DNA from 4 places in the Bradyrhizobium sp. HKCCYLS1011 genome. Region 1 is predicted to be linked to each of the others. Evidence: predicted binding sites of a transcription regulator. Region 1 holds the regulator's gene; each other region holds the start of a gene.
The links. The regulator PhoB, encoded in region 1, activates phosphate uptake and scavenging genes when phosphate is short. The targets are predictions, from matches to a motif close to TGTCATNNANCTGTCAT.
Positions count from the first base shown of each region.

Region 2: a site for PhoB is predicted at 1,879-1,895, ahead of ACQR1W_RS00115 (DUF47 domain-containing protein). Genes of this name have one in related genera too.
Region 3: a site for PhoB is predicted at 2,441-2,457, ahead of phnF (phosphonate metabolism transcriptional regulator PhnF). Genes of this name have one in related genera too.
Region 4: a site for PhoB is predicted at 1,918-1,934, ahead of ACQR1W_RS09610 (DUF2794 domain-containing protein). Genes of this name have one in related genera too.

Region 1 is NZ_JBNPTT010000002.1:211,560-216,616, forward strand. It holds gene pstA (phosphate ABC transporter permease PstA) at 1-755, shown strand, start outside; gene pstB (phosphate ABC transporter ATP-binding protein PstB) at 752-1,573, shown strand; gene phoU (phosphate signaling complex protein PhoU) at 1,757-2,473, shown strand; gene phoB (phosphate regulon transcriptional regulator PhoB) at 2,489-3,193, shown strand; gene ACQR1W_RS05590 (methylated-DNA--[protein]-cysteine S-methyltransferase) at 3,497-4,069, shown strand; gene ACQR1W_RS05595 (helix-turn-helix transcriptional regulator) at 4,079-4,918, shown strand; gene ACQR1W_RS05600 (VOC family protein) at 4,973-5,057, shown strand, end outside.
Region 2 is NZ_JBNPTT010000001.1:20,681-25,737, forward strand. It holds gene ACQR1W_RS00105 (branched-chain amino acid ABC transporter permease) at 1-823, shown strand, start outside; gene ACQR1W_RS00110 (branched-chain amino acid ABC transporter permease) at 825-1,793, shown strand; gene ACQR1W_RS00115 (DUF47 domain-containing protein) at 1,937-2,581, shown strand; gene ACQR1W_RS00120 (anion permease) at 2,593-3,600, shown strand; gene ACQR1W_RS00125 (peptide chain release factor 3) at 3,740-5,057, shown strand, end outside.
Region 3 is NZ_JBNPTT010000016.1:94,650-99,706, forward strand. It holds gene phnE (phosphonate ABC transporter, permease protein PhnE) at 1-828, shown strand, start outside; gene phnE (phosphonate ABC transporter, permease protein PhnE) at 825-1,673, shown strand; gene phnF (phosphonate metabolism transcriptional regulator PhnF) at 1,675-2,403, opposite strand; gene phnG (phosphonate C-P lyase system protein PhnG) at 2,524-2,976, shown strand; gene phnH (phosphonate C-P lyase system protein PhnH) at 2,977-3,588, shown strand; gene ACQR1W_RS37870 (carbon-phosphorus lyase complex subunit PhnI) at 3,591-4,694, shown strand; gene ACQR1W_RS37875 (alpha-D-ribose 1-methylphosphonate 5-phosphate C-P-lyase PhnJ) at 4,691-5,057, shown strand, end outside.
Region 4 is NZ_JBNPTT010000003.1:161,043-166,099, reverse strand. It holds gene acnA (aconitate hydratase AcnA) at 1-574, shown strand, start outside; gene ACQR1W_RS09615 (DUF1223 domain-containing protein) at 733-1,497, shown strand; gene ACQR1W_RS09610 (DUF2794 domain-containing protein) at 1,946-2,314, shown strand; gene ACQR1W_RS09605 (GNAT family N-acetyltransferase) at 2,465-2,992, opposite strand; gene ACQR1W_RS09600 (Bax inhibitor-1/YccA family protein) at 3,150-3,944, opposite strand; gene ACQR1W_RS09595 (ABC transporter permease) at 4,206-5,057, opposite strand, start outside.

The DNA.
Region 1 (5,057 bases):
CGCTGATCCTGATCGATCTCCTGTATCAGGGCCTCGCGGGCCTCACCCTGCAGGTCTTCACCACCGATACGCCGCCGCCGGGATCGAGCGACGGCGGTCTCCGCAATGCCATCGTCGGCTCGGTCATCATGACCATTATCGGCGTCGGCATTGGGGCGCCGCTCGGCCTGTTCGCCGGCACCTACCTTGCCGAATATGGCCGCCACGACCGGCTCACCTCGGTGATCCGGTTCATCAACGACATCCTGCTCTCGGCGCCCTCGATCATCATCGGTCTGTTCGTCTACGGCGCGGTCGTGGTTCCAATGCGCGGCTTCTCGGCCATCGCGGGCTGTCTGGCGCTCGCCGTGATCGTGATCCCGGTCGTGCTGCGGACCACCGAGGACATGCTGCTGCTGGTGCCCAATCCGCTGCGCGAGGCGGCTTCCGCGCTTGGCCTGCCGCGGTCGCTGGTGATCCGGCGCATCGCCTATCGCGCCGCGCGTTCGGGCCTGATCACGGGCGTGCTGCTGGCCACGGCGCGCGTCGCCGGCGAGACCGCGCCGCTTCTGTTCACCGCGCTGTCGAACCAGTTCTGGAGCCTCGATCTCACCCACACGATGGCCAATCTGCCCGTAACCATCAACAACTTCGTCCAGAGCCCCTATGCCTATTGGAAACAGCTGGCCTGGAGCGGAGCCCTTCTGATCACCTTGACCGTGCTTGCCCTGAATATCAGCGCGCGCATTCTGGGCGCCGAGAGGAGCGCAAAATGACCGACATGTCCGTTTCCGTGTCCAGCCCGGCGGGCGCCATTCCGAACAAATCCCTGCCGGACGCCCCGGCGAAGGTGACTGTCCGGAACCTGAACTTCTACTACGGCGATCACCATGCGCTGAAGAACATCAACCTGTCGCTAGGGACGAACCGGGTCACGGCCTTCATCGGCCCGTCCGGCTGCGGCAAATCCACGCTGCTGCGCATCTTCAATCGGATGTACGACCTCTATCCGGGTCAGCGTGCTGAAGGCCAGCTGATGCTGGACAAGACCGATATTCTCGACCCCAAGCTGGATTTGAATCTGCTGCGCGCTCGTGTCGGCATGGTTTTCCAGAAGCCGACGCCGTTCCCGATGACCATCTACGAGAATATCGCCTTCGGCATCCGCCTCTATGAGAAGATCTCGAAATCGGAGATGGATGACCGGGTCGAGAAGGCGCTGCGCGGCGGTGCGCTCTGGAACGAGGTGAAGGACAAGCTGAACGCGTCGGGCCTCAGCCTGTCTGGCGGCCAGCAGCAACGTCTTTGCATCGCCCGTACTGTCGCGGTTCGGCCCGAGGTGATCCTGTTCGACGAGCCGTGCTCGGCACTGGACCCGATCTCGACCGCCAAGGTCGAGGAGCTGATCCAGGAATTGAGCGAGAACTACACGATCGCGATCGTCACTCATAATATGCAGCAGGCGGCGCGCGTCTCCGACAAGACCGCCTTCATGTATCTCGGCGAGTTGATCGAGTTCGACGATACCAGCAAGATCTTCACCTCGCCGAGCGATCGGCGAACCCAGGACTACATCACGGGCCGTTTCGGCTGAGGCCGGATCGGAACGTTCGTCCGTTCGCGTAGCCCCCTTGCATCGGATCGGCAGGGGGCAGTCCGCTTAAAACAGTCAATGCGGTCCGGCACGGTATGCGTCCCCACTGTCTTGGGCGGTGGGCTAGGGCAATGAGGGCTGAATTGACGCAACGGAACACGACGCATTGCCGAGGAGAGAGACATGGCCAGTGAACATACCGTCAAGGCGTTCGATAGTGATCTTCAGGAACTGACCCGGTTGGTCGCAGAGATGGGCGGCCTGGCCGAGCGGCTGATCGTCGACTCCGTCGACGCGCTGGTGCGGCGGGACATCGCGCTCGGTGAGCGCGTGATCGCGGCCGATGGCGAGATTGACAATCTGCAGCGGCTGATCGAGGAGCGCGCGGTGCTGACGATCGCGCGCCGGCAGCCGATGGCGGTGGACCTGCGCGAGATCGTCGGTGCGATGCGGGTTGCCACCGATCTTGAGCGGATCGGCGATCTCGCCAAGAATATCGGCAAGCGGGTCGCGGCGCTGGAGAGTGATTTCCATCCCCTGAAGCTGATCCGTGGGCTCGAGCATATGACCGACCTCGTGCAGTCGCAGGTCAAGTCGGTGCTGGATGCTTATGCCGCCCATGACCTGCCGGCGGCGATGACGGTCTGGAAGAGCGATGAGGAGGTCGATGCCATCTGCACCTCGCTGTTCCGCGAGCTGCTGACCTACATGATGGAAGATCCCCGCAACATCTCGTTCTGCATCCACCTGATGTTCTGCGCCAAGAACATCGAGCGGATCGGCGATCACGCCACCAACATTGCGGAAACCGTGTTCTACATGATCGAGGGCCAGCAGATGGTCGACAAGCGACCGAAGGGTGACATGACGTCCTTCGCCGTTACCGCCCCCGGCAACTGAGAGAGAAGCTGACCGATGAGTGCGCGCATTCTGGTTGTGGAAGACGAGGAAGCGCTGACCACGTTGCTGCGCTATAATCTGGAAACCGAGGGCTACGAGGTCGAGACGGTCGCGCGTGGCGACGATGCCGACACCCGGCTCAAGGAGCGGGTGCCCGATCTCGTGGTGCTCGACTGGATGCTGCCGGGGCTGTCCGGGATCGAGCTGTGCCGCCGCCTGCGCGCGCGGCCGGAGACCAAGCAGCTGCCGATCATCATGCTGACGGCGCGCGGTGAGGAGAGCGAGCGCGTCCGCGGGCTCGCCACCGGAGCGGACGACTACATCGTCAAGCCGTTCTCGGTGCCCGAGCTTCTGGCGCGCGTCAAAGGCCTGCTGCGTCGCGCGAGCCCCGAGCGGCTCGCCACAGTGCTCGCCTATGGCGACATCGAGCTCGACCGCGAGAAGCGCCGCGTCGCGCGTTCAGGGCGGCCGATCGATCTGGGCCCGACCGAATATCGGCTGCTCGAATTCTTCCTCGAGCATCCGGGTCGTGTGTTCAGCCGCGAGCAGCTGCTCGATAGCGTCTGGGGACGCGACATCTATATCGACGAGCGCACGGTGGACGTTCATATCGGCCGCTTGCGCAAGCTGCTCAATCCGGGTCGCGAGCAGGATCCGATCCGCACCGTGCGCGGTGCCGGCTACGCGCTCGACGATCGATTTGCCAAAGCGGAGTCGTAGCGCTCAGTCCGCCACCGCAGCCATCAGGATCAGAAAGATCAGGCGGAGCCGTTTTGGCTCCGCCTTTTTCTTGCGACCGCGGGTTGCATCTGTTCAAGCGAGTCCGCGAACGATCGGCGGGCTTACGTGCCGGACGACTGATAGGCTGCGCGATCGCGCCCCTCGAAAAGACCCCGGACCGATCCGGGAGTTGCCGACTGGTCGGTCGAACGCTTCTTGCGCGCATCGTGTTTACAACTTGTCACAAACCTGGTGCGCCCGATTGTGACGATGATATGATCCCCGCGGGTTGGGGGTGGCGTCATGGGGCGTGGGTATACGATCTTCGATACGTTGGTCGGTCGTTGCGGCATTGTCTGGAGCGACGTTGGCATCATCGGCGTTCAATTACCGGAGACGCGGGAGATCGAGACGCGCCGGCGATTGTTCCGGCAATTTCCCGAAACCCGCGAATTGGCCCCGCCCCCAAATGCCGAGTCCGCTATCGACGCCATCGTGATGATACTGCGTGGGCAGCCTGCGGATTTTGCCGACGTCAGCCTCGACATGACCGGGATCACCCCGTTCAATCAGCGCGTGTATGACTATATCCGCCGCATTCCGCGTAGCGAAACCCGCGAGCCGGGCGAGATTGCAGCCAGCCTGCATGCCACGGGAGCGTTCTACTCGGTGGCCCAGGCGCTGGCGAAAAATCCGCTTCCGCTGATCGTACCTTGCCATCGTGTACTGGCCGCAAACGGGATCGAAAAAGCCTCGCCGAACCGAGGCGCGATCTCGCAGCGCCGGCTGCTGTCGCTCGAAGGTGCCGGGGCGCAGACAGGGATGACTTTGTTCGACGCGCTGCTGGCGGTTGATCGGCCGCGCGCCACGCACTAGATCGAGCGGATGGCCACAACCATCCTGCTGACCAGCCGCTCCGTAACCGTCTCCGAGTTCCGCTGCACTGCAGTGTCGGGTGAGCTGCCCTATGCCGAGCAGTTTGGCAGCCATTCGGTCTCCTATGTGCGCAAGGGCAGTTTCGGCTGCCATCACCGCGGTCGCTTTTTCGAGCTCGTCACCGGCTCTATCCTGATCGGGCATCCCGGCGACGAGTTCACGTGCACGCATGATCATGTCTGTGGCGATGAGTGCCTGTCGTTCTTTCTTGCGCCGGAGCTGGTCGAGGAGATCGGCGGCAGCAGGGACGTTTGGCAGGCCGGCGCCGTACCGCCGCTGCCGGAACTGATGGTGATTGGCGAGCTGGCTCAGGCCGCGGCTGCCGGTAGCAGCGATCTCGGCCTCGACGAGGTCGGCCATCTGTTCGCCAGCCGGTTCGTGGCGGCCATCGCCGGCAAGTCGCCTAATCCGGCTGTCGCCGCCGGGCGTGTTCGCCGCCGCGCGGTCGAGACCGCGCTATGGATCGACGCCAATTCGCATCGCGCGATCGACCTCGAGGATGCTGCGCATCAGGCCGGCCTCAGCCCATTTCATTTTCTCAGACTGTTTGCGGCCACGCTTGGTGTCACGCCGCACCAATATCTGGTTCGTTCTCGGCTGCGCCATGCTGCGCGGCGGCTCAGCGAAGACGATGCGCCCGTCACCGACATCGCTTACGACGTCGGCTTCGCCGATCTCTCCAACTTTACCCGCACTTTCACGCGCGCAGCGGGTGTTTCGCCCTTGCGGTTCCGCAAGGCCTCGCGCGGCATGCGCAAGATTCTCCAAGAAGGCTTGAGCCGGCATTGATTAGGTGATCGCCAGCGCCGCGCGATTGTCGCGCGCGAGGAATGGAGATCACCAATGTACGATCATATCGGCCTGAGAGTGAGCAGCCTCGATGCCAGTGTGCGGTTTTATTCGGCCGCGCTGGCGCCGCTTGGCCATG
Region 2 (5,057 bases), on a different contig from region 1:
CGGCTCGTTCTACGCGCTGCTCAGTCTTGGGCTTGCCGTCATCTTCGGCATGCTCAACATCATCAACTTCGCCCATGGCGCGCTCTACATGATGGGCGCGTTCTGCGCCTATTTTCTTCTGAATATCGCCGGCCTCGGCTATTGGTGGGCGCTGCTTCTTGCCCCGATCGCGGTCGGCATTTTCGGCATGATCCTGGAGCGGACGCTGCTGCAGTGGCTCACCGGGCTCGACCATCTTTATGGTCTGTTGCTCACTTTCGGCATTGCGCTGATCGTGCAGGGCGTGTTCCAGAATTATTTCGGTTCTTCCGGCCTGCCTTACGCGATCCCCGAGCAGCTGCGCGGCGGCATGAATCTCGGTTTCATGTTCCTGCCCGTGTATCGCGGCTGGGTTGTGATCTTCTCGCTGGTCATCTGCCTTGCCACCTGGTTCCTGATCGAGCGGACCCGGCTGGGCGCCTACTTGCGCGCCGCTACCGAAAATCCCACCCTTGTGCGCGCCTTCGGCATCAACGTGCCGCGCATGATCACGCTGACCTATGGACTGGGCGTCGGCTTGGCCGCGCTCGCCGGCGTGCTCTCGGCGCCGATCAACCAGGTGCGGCCGCTGATGGGTGCCGACCTCATCATCGTCGTGTTCGCGGTGGTCGTGATCGGCGGCATGGGCTCGATCATGGGCTCGATCATCACCGGCTTTGCGCTTGGCGTGATCGAAGGCCTGACCAAATATTTCTATCCCGAGGCTTCCAACACCGTGGTCTTCGTGCTGATGGTCCTGGTGCTCCTGGTGAAGCCGACGGGTCTGACCGGACGGGCGGCCTGACATGACATCGATCACCGACACGACTTTGCCGATCACCCCGCGCGCGATGCGCGACGAGATGATCGTCTTCGTCATCATGGCGGCGCTGCTCGCGATCGTGCCGTGGACGGGCCTCTATCCGTTCTTCGTGATGCAGGCGCTGTGCTTTGCGCTGCTCGCCTGCGCCTTCAATCTGCTGATCGGCTATGGCGGCCTGCTGTCGTTCGGCCATGCGATGTTTTTAGGGACGGCCGGCTATTGCAGCGCGCACGCGCTGAAAGTGTGGGGCCTGTCGCCTGAGCTCGGCATCATCGTCGGCGTCTTCGGCGCCTGCGCGCTCAGCATCATCACCGGCTACATCTCGATCCGGCGCCAGGGCATCTATTTCTCCATGATCACCTTGGCGCTGTCGCAGCTGCTCTACTTCATCTATCTGCAGACGCCGTTCACGCATGGCGAGGACGGCATTCAGGGCATTCCGCAGGGGCACTTGTTCGGCTTTCTCGATCTCTCCAAGCCGACCGTTCTCTACTACGTCGTGCTGGTCGGATTCCTCGCCGGCTTCCTCCTGATCTATCGCACCATCAATTCGCCGTTTGGCGAGGTGCTGAAGTCGATCCGCGAGAACGAGCAGCGGGCGATCTCGCTCGGCTACAAGACCGATCAGTACAAGCTGCTCGCCTTCATCCTGTCCGGTACCTTGGCCGGCTTTGCGGGCGCGCTGAAAGTCTTCGTGGCGCAGAACGCCTCGCTGACCGACGTGCACTGGTCGATGTCGGGCGAGATCGTGCTGATGACCCTGGTCGGCGGGCTCGGCACCGTGTTCGGCCCCGTGGTCGGCGCCTTCGTGATCATCGCCATGCAGCAATATCTGGCGGGCTTCGGTCAGTGGGTGACCGTGATCCAGGGCGGGATCTTCGTCGCTTGCGTGCTGACCTTCCGCCGCGGCGTGGTTGGCGAGATTGCCCATCTGTTCAAGCGGTCCTTGTAGACCGTTGATCTATATAGCTTTTATGCTGTTCTTATAAAGCGGTGGATGATCCGGTCGCCGCTTCTGCTGGCGCGTGATCCGGGATATGACAGTTTTGTGACGGGTCGGCCTTGGCTCGTTCCAGAACCTATGGACCTCGTCCCATGCTGCACTGGTTTCGCGCCGTCCTCCCCAAGGAGGAGCGCTTTTTCGATCTGTTCGCCCGCCACAACAAGGTGGTCATCCAGGGCGCGCTGGCGCTGCAAGACATGCTGAAGGGCGGCGATGACGTCCTTACCCATTGCCAACGCGTCAGCCAGTTCGAGAACGAGGCCGACAACATCACGCGCGAGGTGCTGACCGCCGTTCGCCGCACCTTCATCACGCCGTTCGATCGCGGCGACATCAAGAGCCTGATCACCTCGATGGACGACGCTATCGACCAGATGCAGCAGACCGCAAAGGCGGTCATGATGTTCGAGGTCAAGGAATTCGAGCCGACCATGCGCGAGATGGGCGTGCTTCTCATCGAATGCGCCAATCTGATCAACAAGGCCCTGCCGTTGTTGCAGGCGATCGGCCATAACGTGCCGATGATCACCGCGATCACTGAAGAGATGACCAAGCTCGAGGGCCGCGTCGACGATCTCCATGACATCGGCCTGAAGGAGCTGTTCCTCAAGCACCGCCACGCCAACACGATGGATTTCATCATCGGCGCCGAGATCTACGACCATCTCGAGAAGGTCGCCGACCGCTTCGACGACGTCGCCAATGAGATCAATTCGATCATGATCGAGCAGGTCTAGGGGCGGCCGTTATGGATGCTCCTCTGGCTCTTCCGGTCCTGGTCGGACTGATCGCGGTCGCGCTCGCCTTCGATTTTCTGAACGGTCTGCATGATGCCGCCAACTCGATCGCGACCATCGTCTCGACCAGGGTGTTGCGGCCGCAATATGCGGTGTTCTGGGCCGCCTTTTTCAACTTCATCGCGTTCGGCGTGTTCGGCCTGCACGTCGCCCAGACCATTGGCACCGGCATCATCGACCCTTCAATCGTCGATGCGCAGGTGATCTTTGCCGCGCTGCTCGGCGCCATCGCCTGGAACCTGATCACCTGGGCGGCCGGCATTCCGTCGTCCAGTTCGCATGCTTTGATCGGCGGCCTGGTCGGGGCAGGGGTGGCCAAGGCGGGTCTGGCGGCCACCGTCTGGAGCGGTCTGTCGAAGACGGTGCTTGCGATCGTGCTGTCGCCGCTGCTCGGGCTGATCCTGGCGATGATCCTGGTTGCGATCGTCTCCTGGGCATCGGTGCGCTCGACCCCCTTTGCGGTCGACCGGGCCTTTCGGATCCTGCAATTCGCCTCGGCCTCGCTCTATTCGCTGGGCCATGGCGGCAATGACGCGCAGAAGACCATGGGCATCATTGCCGTGCTGCTCTATTCGCAGGGACATCTCGGCGGCGATTTTGGCGTTCCATTCTGGGTCGTGCTGTCGTGCCAGGCGGCGATGGCGCTGGGCACCCTGATGGGTGGATGGCGGATCGTGCGGACGATGGGCCTGCGCATCACCAAGCTGACCCCGATGCAGGGCTTCTGCGCCGAGACCGGGGGCGCGATCACGCTGTTCATGGCAACCGCGCTCGGCGTGCCGGTGTCGACCACCCACACTATTACCGGCGCCATCGTCGGGGTGGGCGCCGCCCGGCGGGCCTCGGCCGTCCGCTGGAACGTGGCCGGATCGATCGTCTACGCCTGGATCTTCACGATCCCGGCCTCGGCATTGGTCGCAGCGCTGGCCTATTGGCTGGTTTCGGTGCTGCGGCACTGATCCCCGGGCCCGGCGGCCCGCATTTCGCCGGTTGGAGTTGCGGTGCAAAACCCCTATATGAGGGGTGCGCTGCGACCGTGATCCGGCGCGCTTTCCCGTCACACATCACGTCCGACGCTTCAAAGACGCTTGCCGCCTCATGTCCGATATTGCCGTCACGACCGAAAGCCCGATCCGCTCGCCGCTCTCCGACGAGGTGGCGCGCCGGCGCACCTTTGCCATCATCTCGCATCCGGACGCCGGCAAGACCACGTTGACCGAAAAGCTGCTGCTGTTCGGCGGCGCCATCAATCTCGCCGGGCAGGTCAAGGCCAAGGGCGAGCGCCGCAACACCCGCTCGGACTGGATGAAGATCGAGCGCGAGCGCGGCATCTCCGTGGTCACCTCGGTGATGACCTTCGAGTTCGAGGGGCTCGTCTTCAATCTGTTGGACACGCCGGGCCACGAGGACTTTTCAGAAGACACCTATCGGACGCTGACCGCAGTCGACTCCGCCGTCATGGTGATCGACGCCGCCAAGGGCATCGAGGCGCGCACGCGCAAGCTGTTCGAGGTCTGCCGCCTGCGTGACATTCCGATCATCACCTTCATCAACAAGATGGACCGCGAGAGCCGCGACACTTTCGAGCTGATGGACGAGATCGAGAAGACGCTGGCGCTCGACACCACCCCGATGACCTGGCCGGTGGGTCGCGGTCGCGACTTCGTCGGCACCTATGACATCCGCGACGGCGGCGTGCGCCTGCTCGAAGGCGGCGGCGCCAAGACCGGCGCCGCCCAGCAGATCGAGATCTCAGAGCTCGCCAAGATCAACGCCAATCTCGACATCGGCCAGATCAGGGACGAGCTCGAGCTGGTGAGGGAAGCCTGCAAGCCATTCGAGCTCGACGCGTTCCGCGAGGGTCATCTGACGCCGGTCTATTTCGGCAGCGCGCTGCGCAATTTCGGCGTCGGCGATCTGCTCGAAGGCCTCGGCCGCTACGCGCCGTCCCCGCGGGCCCAGGATTCCGACCTGCGCAAAGTCGACGCCGCCGAGCCGCGCATGAGCGCGTTCGTGTTCAAGATCCAGGCGAACATGGACCCGAACCACCGCGACCGCATCGCCTTTGCGCGACTCTGTTCGGGCAAGCTCAGCCGTGGCATGAAGGCGAAGCTGGTGCGCACCGGCAAGACGATGCCGCTGTCGAGCCCGCAATTCTTCTTCGCCCAGGATCGCTCGGTTGCCGACGAGGCCTTCGCCGGCGATGTCGTCGGCATTCCCAACCACGGTTCCTTGCGCATCGGCGACACGCTGACCGAGGGCGAGGAGCTGACCTTCGTCGGTGTGCCGAGCTTCGCTCCGGAAATCGTCCGCCGTGTCCGGCTCACCGACGCGATGAAGGCGAAGAAGCTGAAGGAAGCTCTGCAGCAGATGTCGGAAGAGGGCGTCGTGCAGGTGTTCCGGCCGCGCGACGGCG
Region 3 (5,057 bases), on a different contig from region 1:
TATCGCGGCGCTATCGCGCGCAAGCGGCTCCGGTTCTACGTCGCAACCATCCTCTTCATTGCGCTGCTTGTGCTGGCCGGCATCGGCGCCGAAGTGAACTTCCGGACCTTCTTTACCTATTTCGGCAATTTCGTCAGCTATTTCGATCGTATCCTGAAGCTCGATGACGGCAGCCGGGTCTGGACCAATATTCCAGAGTGGTTCTGGGGCTTGAAAAAGTGGCTCAAGCTGCTCGGCGAGACGCTCCTGATCAGCTATGTCGGCACCTTGACCGGGATGGTGTTTGCGTTCTGCCTCAACTTTCTGGCTGCTGAAAACACCTCACCAGCTCCCTGGCTGCGCTTTTTGGTCCGACGTCTTTTGGAGTTCGCCCGAACCGTTCCGGGTATCGTGTTCGCGCTGATCTTCGTCATCGCGTTCGGCCTCGGGCCAATGGCCGGCGTGCTCGCGATCGCAGTTCATTCGACTGGCGCGCTTGGCAAGCTGTTCTCGGAAGTGGTTGAGAATGCCGACATGAAGCCGGTCGAAGGCATCCGTTCGACCGGGGCGAGCTGGTTGTCCTCGATGCGGTTTGCGGTCTTGCCGCAGGTCATCGCCGGCTTCGTCAGCTACACGCTGTTGCGCTTCGAGATCAACGTCCGCGAGGCCTCGGTGATGGGTTTCGTCGGCGCCGGCGGCATCGGGCAGGAGCTCGTGGTTGCAATCCGCAAGTTCTATTATTCCGATGTCAGTGCGATCCTGGTGATGATCGTGGTCACGGTTTTCCTGATCGATATCAGCACCGGTTGGCTGCGCGCGAGGCTGTTCGGCGCGGAGGCGCGCACATGAGCCAGCTGGAACGGCCGGATCCACAGCAGCTGCGCGGCCGCTATCCTCACGTCTTTGACCGGCCCATGGCCGCGCGCCTCGCAACGCCGCTGATGCTGGTGCTCGCGCTTGCGATCTTCGGGTTCGGTCTGGTCGATCTGGAATTTTCCCCGAGCCGGATGCTCTCGGGACTTAGCCAGCTCGGCTGGATCGCACGGATGATGCTGCCGCCGGATCCCGGTTCATCGCTGCCGCTTTATCTCAAGGCGCTGGGCGAGACGCTCTCGATCGCCCTGTTGGGGACGACGCTCGCGGCACTCGCAGCGCTGCCCATCAGCCTGCTTGCCGCACGCAACGTCGTGCCGTCCGCGATCTTCCGTTTTCCGGTGCGGCGGATATTCGACACCATCCGCGGCGTCGACCAGCTGATCTGGGCACTGGTCTGGATCAATGTGGTCGGGCTCGGCCCGTTTGCCGGCGTGCTGGCCATCGCGATCTCCGACTTCGGCGCGCTCGGCAAGCTGTTCTCGGAGGCGATCGAAGCCGCGGACCGGAAGCAGGTGGAAGGCATTTGCGCCGCCGGCGGCAGCAGGTTGCACGAAGTCCGCTTCGGCCTGATTCCGCAGGTTCTGCCCGTGATCGCGGGGCAGGTGCTCTATTTCATCGAGTCCAACACCCGTTCGGCGACAATCATTGGCATCGTCGGCGCTGGCGGCATCGGCCTGCAGCTTGCGGAGCAGATCCGCGTGCTCGAATGGCAGACCGTGTCGTTCCTCATCCTGATGATCCTGGTGGCGGTTGCGGCGACCGACTGGATCTCCGGCAAGCTGCGCTTTGCCATCATCGGCCGCCGCGCCGTCGCGTAGCCTATGAACCTGCGATCTCGAACGTGACGCGCTCGGCGGCGAAGCGCGAGCGCTTGGTGACCAGCGGCTTGCCGTCGGCATCGACGTCGGTGCTGTCGACGACCAGCACGGGCCGCCCAAGTGCCAGGTCGAGCCGCGCAGCGTCCGTGGCCTCAGCGATGGCGGCGGTGATCCTGGTCGCGCCGCGACGATAATCGCGGATGCCGTAATGCGCGAGCAGCGCAGTCATCGAGCGGGTCGAGGCAAAGATGCGGCCCGCATCCGGAAACCGCTCCGCCGACAGCCAGGATGTGCTGACGCAAATCGGGATCTTGTCGGCGAAACGCAGCCCCTCGATTCGCACCAGAGGTGCGCCGGTCTTCAGTCCGAGCTCCCGCGCAAGTTCCCGTGATGCCGGCTCCTGCGATTCCGCAATCAGCTGGCCGCGCGGCTCGCGGCCCTCAGCGCCGACGATCTCGGAAAACCGCGTCCGCGAGCTGAGCGGGTAGGCCAGGCGCGGCGTTTCGACATAAGTGCCGCTGCCGCGCGCGGCGCGCACCAGCCCGCGTTCGGCGAGCGCTGCCAGCGCCCGCCGCACGGTATGGCGGTTCACGCGATAGATCTCGGCAATTTCGGTTTCGCCCGGCAGCCGTGCGCCGGCCGCAAAGCGGCCCTCGGCGATGTCGCGTTCGATTCCATCGGCGACCTGACGCCACAGGGCCACTCCAGAAACTGCATCCTGCATGCTCATCGCCGCGTCTCGTCGGAGGTGGTGAAAATCACGCCCATGTCATCAGACCGTCATTGCGCGGGCTTATCAAGTTGTCTAGTATCATAGACAACTTGAGGCCGGCAAGATCGGAAAATGGCGATGAAGGCAGAGGCGATAAAGGACAGGCGCAAGGCCGCGATGAGTGTCCTGGCGCATGCGCCGGCGGTCGATATCGCCGCACGATTGCAGCCGATGGCGCTGCCGGCGCACGAGGAGCTGCGCGCGCCCGAGAACGGGCTGGTGATGGTCCGCGGCCGGATCGGCGGCGATGGGGCGCCGTTCAATCTCGGCGAGGCGACGGTGTCGCGGGCGGCGGTGCGCTTGGCCAGCGGCGAGGTCGGCTTCGGTTATGTGCTGGGGCGCGACAGCGAGAAGGCGCGGCTGATCGCGCTGTGTGACGCGCTGATCCAGGCCGACAGTCATGGCGATGCGGTCGAGATGCAGGTCGTGTTGCCGTTGCGCCAGCGCATGCTGTCGTCGCGTGAGCAGAAGGCGCGCGAAGCGGCGGCAACGAAGGTGGAATTCTACACCATGGTGCGCGGGGAGGGCTGAATGGAGGCGATGATCTCAGATCTCCCGGCGGGTTTTCCCGATACGGTGCTCTCGGCGCAATCGACCTTCCGCGCCGTCATGGAGGCCATGGCGCGGCCCGGCACCATTCAGCGTGTCGCCGCCAGTGTCGGTGTGCCGTCCGGCCTGACGCGCGCCGCGGCAGCGCTGGCGCTGACCTTGTTCGATCACGATACCCCGATCTGGCTGGATCCAGCTTTGGCGGCTGGATCCGAGGTTGCGACATGGCTCAAATTCCACACCGGCGCGCCGGTCGTGGCCGGGACGGCGAAGGCGAGCTTTGCGCTGATCCGAGACGGCGCTTTGTTGCCTGATCTGGAATCATTTGCGCTCGGCAGCGGCGAATATCCCGATCGTTCGACGACGCTGATTCTGCAGGTTGCGCGCCTGGGCGAAGGACGCTCATATGAGTTGCGCGGCCCCGGCATCGACGGCACGGCAACGCTGCGTGCTGCGATTGCGCCGGACGATCTGTTTGATCGGCTTGCGATCAACGAAGAGCTGTTTCCGCGCGGCATCGATGTCGTGCTGGTTCATGACGACGGTATGGTTGCGATCCCGCGCACGACGCGGCTCGTCGTGGCGGGAGGCTGATCATGTATGTCGCAGTCAAGGGTGGCGAGCGCGCGATCGAAAATGCGCACCGGCTGCTTGCGCATGAGCGGCGCGGCGATCGCGACGTTCCGGAGATCTCGCTGGCGCAGATTGCCGAGCAGTTGGGGCTGGCGGTCGATCGCGTGATGGGTGAAGGCTCGCTGTATGATCGTGAGCTCGCGGCGCTGGCGATCAAGCAGGCGCGTGGCGACCTGATCGAGGCGATCTTCCTGGTGCGCGCTTTCCGTGCCACGCTGCCGCGGTTCGGTGTGACCGAGCCGGTCGATACCGGTCAGATGCGGGTGCAGCGTCGTGTTTCCTCGACATTCAAGGATATTCCCGGTGGCCAGGTGCTCGGGCCGACGTTCGACTATACGCATCGGTTGCTCGATCCGCAGCTTGCTCATGGCATCGAGCCCGCGCCGCCGGCCGTCGGCGAAGCATCGGACGCGTCGACGCCGCGGGTGACCGATATCCTCGGGCGCGACGGGCTGATCGAGCCGTCGCCGCAGGCGCAAGCCGATGCTGATGTCGGCGATCTCACGCGCGAGCCGCTCGGCTTTCCTGCCGAACGCGATCTGCGGCTGCAGAATCTGGCGCGCGGCGATGAGGGCTTCCTGTTGGCGCTCGGCTATTCGACCCAGCGGGGCTACGGCCGCAATCATCCCTTCGCCGGCGAGATCCGCTTCGGCGAGGTTGAAGTCGAGTTCCTGGCGGAGGAGGTCGGCTTCGCGGTGCCGCTCGGCTCGATCGAACTGACCGAATGTCAGATGGTGAACCAGTTCAAGGGCTCGGCCACCGAAGCGCCGTGCTTCACCCGTGGCTATGGCCTCGCCTTCGGGCAGAGCGAGCGCAAGACGATGTCGATGGCGCTGGTCGATCGCGCTCTGCGCGCACGCGAACTCGGCGAGGACGTCATCGCGCCTGCGCAGGACGAGGAATTCGTGATGTCGCATTCCGATAACGTCCAGGCGACCGGCTTCGTCGAGCACTTGAAGCTGCCGCACTATGTCGATTTCCAGTCGGAGCTTGGGCTGTTGCGCAAGCTGCGCAAGGAGTTCGAGGAGGCGAATGCGGCGCCCTCGTTGCAGGAGGCAGCGGAATGAACGCCCCAACCTATAATTTCGCCTATCTCGACGAGCAGACCAAGCGGATGATCCGCCGCGCGATCCTGAAGGCGATCGCGATTCCCGGCTATCAGGTTCCGTTCGCGAGTCGCGAGATGCCGATGCCTTATGGCTGGGGCACCGGCGGCGTCCAGGTGACCGCCGCGATTCTCGGGCCTGCCGATGTGCTGAAAGTGATCGACCAGGGCTCGGACGACACCACCAATGCGATCTCGATCCGCAAGTTCTTTGCCAAGACCGCCGGCGTCACCACGACGACCTTGACCGAGGCTGCAACCGTGATCCAGACCCGGCATCGCATTCCGGAGGCACCGCTGCGGGCCGGACAGGTGCTGGTGTATC
Region 4 (5,057 bases), on a different contig from region 1:
TACCCGTCGCGGCAATCACGAGGTCATGATGCGCGGCACCTTCGCCAACATCCGCATCAAGAACTTCATGCTCAAGGGCGCCGACGGCAACATTCCCGAGGGCGGCCTGACCAAGCACTGGCCGGACGGCGAGCAGATGTCGATCTACGACGCCGCCATGAAGTACCAGGCCGAGGGCGTGCCGCTGGTCGTGTTCGCCGGCGCCGAATATGGCAACGGATCTTCGCGCGACTGGGCCGCGAAAGGTACCCGGCTCTTGGGCGTCCGGGCCGTGATCTGCCAGAGCTTCGAGCGCATCCACCGCTCCAATCTGGTCGGCATGGGCGTGCTGCCCCTGACCTTCCAGGACGGCGCCTCGTGGCAGTCGCTCGGGCTCAAAGGTGATGAAAAGGTCACCATCAAGGGCCTGGAAGGCGATCTCAAGCCGCGCCAGACGCTGACCGCCGAGATCGTTTCGGCTGACGGCGCGACCCAGCAGGTCCCGCTGCTATGCCGGATCGATACGCTCGACGAGCTCGACTACTACCGGAACGGCGGCATTCTCCACTACGTGCTCCGCAAGCTCGCGGCCTGATCGGTGCGACAGATTGGCTCACTCTGAAGTGAGTAGCAGGTGATGCCAGAGGCGGCCTATGACAAAGGCCGCCTCTTTTGTGTTCGGTATACCATCGAACGACGAGGGGCCTTCAAGACATCGCGAACGCGGCAAGGTGCGACAGGTAGTATGCAGATATGGCAGGGATGATGGGTGGTAGGACGTCTTGGTGGTCGGGTGCGGCGGTCGGGGTCTGTGCGATCATCGCTATCATCCGGCCGGCTGATGCCAATCCTCGCGCGGTCGTCGAGCTCTTTACATCCCAAGGTTGCTCATCCTGCCCGCCCGCGGACAAAGTGCTCGGCGAACTGGCCCAGGACCCGTCCGTAATCGCCATGAGCATGCCGATCGATTACTGGGACTATCTCGGCTGGAAGGACACTTTGGCCGATTCACGGTTTTCGGCCCGCCAGCGGGCCTATTCCCGGATGCGCGGCGACCGCGAGGTCTACACCCCACAGGCGGTCGTCAATGGCGCCGTTCACGTCATCGGCAGCGATCGCGAGGCGATCGAAGGCGCGATCGATGACACGACCCATGGCGGCGCGGTGATGTCGGTGCCTGTCAGCATGGCTATCCAGGGCCATGAGCTGACCGTGAGCGTCGCCGCCGCCAACGAGCAGGCCTTGCACAAGCATGGCGAGGTGTGGCTCTGCTCGATTTCCAAGGCGGTCCCGATCTCGATCAGCCGGGGCGAAAATAGCGGTCACGAGCTGACCTATTACAACGTCGTGCGCAATCTCTTGAAGGTTGGCGACTGGAACGGCATGCCGGGACATTGGAGCGTGCCCATCGACAAGATCGCCCATGAGGGCGTCGACGGCGCTGTGGTCTATGTGCAGGACGGCACGCGCGATCGCCCCGGCCCGATGCTCGGCGCGGCCTTTACCGAACTCCACTGACGTTCCATTCGGCCTACCAGCGGCTCCGCCCGTCCAAGGACGGTCTCGGGACAGTTTTGTCCAAGCGCTGAGGCCAGCCCGGTCCCCTGCGCGCTATCAGGTTCCAAAAAACACGAGTCGTCAAAACAGGGCCACCTAAAACAAAAGGACCAACTCGCGTTGGCCCTTTGTCTTTGCGTGCGAATAGGCCCGATCCTGACGACCCCGGGGGGCTGGGGGCTGAGGAATCCGGAACCGAAAGGACCGGGCCAACGCACACGAACTTTATGCTAGATGGGAGGGGCGGTCGCTGGGCGGAAGTGGGGCGTCATTATGACTCTGCTAACGATCCCGTGACGGCGTCTGCTGGCGCGCTATTCGGCATCCTGCGAGCCGCGCTGCGAGAAAGCCCCCTTGCGGCGCCGGAGGGTTGAGGTGATCATGTCACGACGATGACAGGAGAGGCGCGATGCATTTGATACCGGAGGATGCCGATCCCAGCGAGAACCGCGCCGCGGCCCGCAACGCCGCCGCGGCGGTTCCCAACCGGGTGACGTTCAATCGCCTCGAACTCAATCGCATCTTGAATCTGTATGGCCGCATGGTCGCCGATGGCGAGTGGCGGGATTATTCGATCGACTTCCTGCGCGACCGCGCGGTGTTTTCAGTGTTCCGCCGGGCTTCCGAAGTGCCGCTCTATCGGATCGAGAAAGACCCACGGCTCGCGCGCAAACAGGGCATGTACAGTGTGATTTCGGCCACCGGACTGATCCTGCGCCGCGGGCATGAGCTGGAGCGCGTGCTCCTGGTCATCGACCGCAAGCCAGCCCTGGTCTAGCTCCGCCCCCATTTCGGACGATCCCGACGTCGTCATTCCGAGGCGATGCGCGAGCATTGAACCCGGAATCTCGGAGTGGATAGATCTCGTCCCTCGTTTGAGATTCCGGGCTCACCGCTTCGTGGTGCCCCGGAATGATCTCGAGGTGGCCTAGGCCGGCACCGTCGTCGCCGCCTCGCCAAGCGCAAGCTGCATCATCACGGTGTCGAGCCAGCGGCCGAACTTCAGCCCGACATTGGGATGCGTGCCGATCATCTGGAAGCCGCATCGGGTGTGCAGGCCGATCGAGGCGGCGTTGGCGGAATCGCCGATCACCGCGATCATCTGCCGGAAGCCTCTCGCCTCGCATTCCGAGATCAGCCGCTGCATCAGCCGTAGGCCGATGCCGCGGCGATGGCTCGCAGGATCGAGATAGACCGAGTTTTCGACCGTGAAGCGATAGGCCGGACGCGGCCGGTAGGCGCCGGCATAAGCATAGCCGGCGATCGCTCCGTCGAGCATGGCGACGAAATAGGGAAAGCCGCCGTCTGTCAATGCGAGGAAGCGCCGCGTCATCTCAGTCAGGTCCGGCGGCTCGAGTTCGAAGGTGGCTGTTCCTTCGCGCACGGCCTGCGCGTAGATCGCGGTAACGGCGGCAATATCGGCTTCGACAGCCGGACGGATTTCAAGTTCGGACATGGCTTGAACAATAGCAGCGGACAGGTCTTGTTCAACGATGTTCGCGGACATGCCCGCTCTGAGCACGACGTGCGGCGACGTGTCGGATCGGGCGGACAGCGACAAAGAAAAAGCCCCGGCTGGCGCCGGGGCTTTGAACAGATCAGTTGGCGTGACGTCAGTCGCGCTGGCCGAGCAGCTGCAGGAGCAGCGTGAACAGGTTGATGAAGTTCAAGTACAGCGACAATGCGCCGGTGATCGCCGCGCGCTCGGCGATGTCGCCGCCGGCCGAGGCGTAGCCGTAGATGTACTCGTTCTTCAGCCGCTGCGTATCCCAAGCGGTGAGGCCGGCGAATACGAACACGCCGATGATCGACACAAAGAACTGCAGCGCCGAGCTCGCCAGGAAGATGTTGACGAGGCTCGCGATCACGATGCCGATCAGGCCCATGAACAGGAAGGAGCCGAACCCGGTCATGTCACGCTTGGTCGTGTAGCCGTAGAGGCTCAGCGCACCGAACGTCGCCGCCGTGATGAAGAACACGCGCACGATCGAGGTGTGAGTGTACACCAGGAAGATCGACGACAGCGAGATGCCCATCAGCGCCGAGAACACCCAGAACAGCAGCTGGGCAGTCGACGGCGCCAGGCGGTTGATGCCGGCCGAGATCGCGAACACCATGGCCAGCGGCGCCAGGATGAACAGCCATTTCAGCGGGCTCACGAACATCGCATAGCCGAACTGGGTCAGGTACACGTTGTTGCCGAACCTGGCGACGGCGGCGGAAGGGTCGCCGGTCACGGCGGCCATGTACACGCCGAGCGCGGCAAGGCCGGTGATGGCCAGGCCGATGCTCATGTAATTGTAGATGCGCAGCATGTAGGCGCGCAGCCCGGCATCGACGGTCGCGGCGTCAGCCCGCCCGGCAACCCGGCCGAAGGGAGAAGTATAGTTGCGGTCTAGATCCGACATGGTCGAATTCCCGTTTGGTTGTCCGGCGGCTCGTCTGTGGGATCGTTCCGTCGGCTCTCGAAAAACCTATCTCAGATACCACCTGTCCAACATGAAATCTGCGTCATCTGCAAATTTGCCCGTTGGTGTGGCCTCTGAACCCATCGGTTAAATGGGAAACTAGCATATTCGCTGCAAGCTTCCACGCGCGGCCGAATGTCGCTCCGCACGCGATTTTGCGCCTCAAATCGCCTTAACCGTGCGGCCGAAAGCCGCGCAATTTCATAAATTTCGCAAGACTGAGGCGGGTTTCTGGCTCAGCGCCAACAGCGTGCCCAACAGGCCGAGGCCGACGGTCACGATCAGGGCGGCCAGGACCACCAGAGCGGCGCTGCCGGCCTGCCAGATGAAACTCAAGGTCATCAGCCGCGTCACGATCAGCCAGGCCGCCACCGAGCCGGCGATGACCCCGAATACCGCCGTGGCGAGGCCGATCATGAGATATTCCAACCCATAGGCGCCGAGCAGCCGCAGCCGCGTCGCCCCCAGCGTCTTCAGGATCACGGCATCGTAAACCCGGTGACGGTGGCCGGCCGCCAGAGCGCCACCCAGGACCAGAATTGCCGAGATCAAGGTGACGGCGCTCGCTCCGCGGATCGCGAGCGCCAGATTGGCGACCACCCCGCCGATCGTCTCCATCACTTCGCGCACCCGCACACTGGTTACCATCGGAAACGCATCCGCCACCTTCTTGATGATCTGCGCGTCGTCTGCGACATCGGAACGCGCCTCGGTCAACGTTGCGACGTGGGTGTGCGGCGCGCCTTTGAAGGCGCCGGGTGAGAACACCAGCACGAAATTGATGCCGAGCCCCTGCCAATCGATATTGCGCATGTTGCCGATATGGGCGGTGATGTCGCGCCCGAGCACATTCACCACGATCTCGTCACCGACCTTCAGCCCCATCCCGTCGGCGATCCGCTTCTCGATCGAGACCAGCGGCGGTCCGACGTAGTTGGAGCCCCACCATTCGCCTTCGACCACTTTGGAGCCTTTCGGCACCTCGCCTGTGTAGGTCAGGCCGCGGTCGCTCTGCAGCACCCATTCGGCGTCCGGCGAGGCCTTGATGTCCTC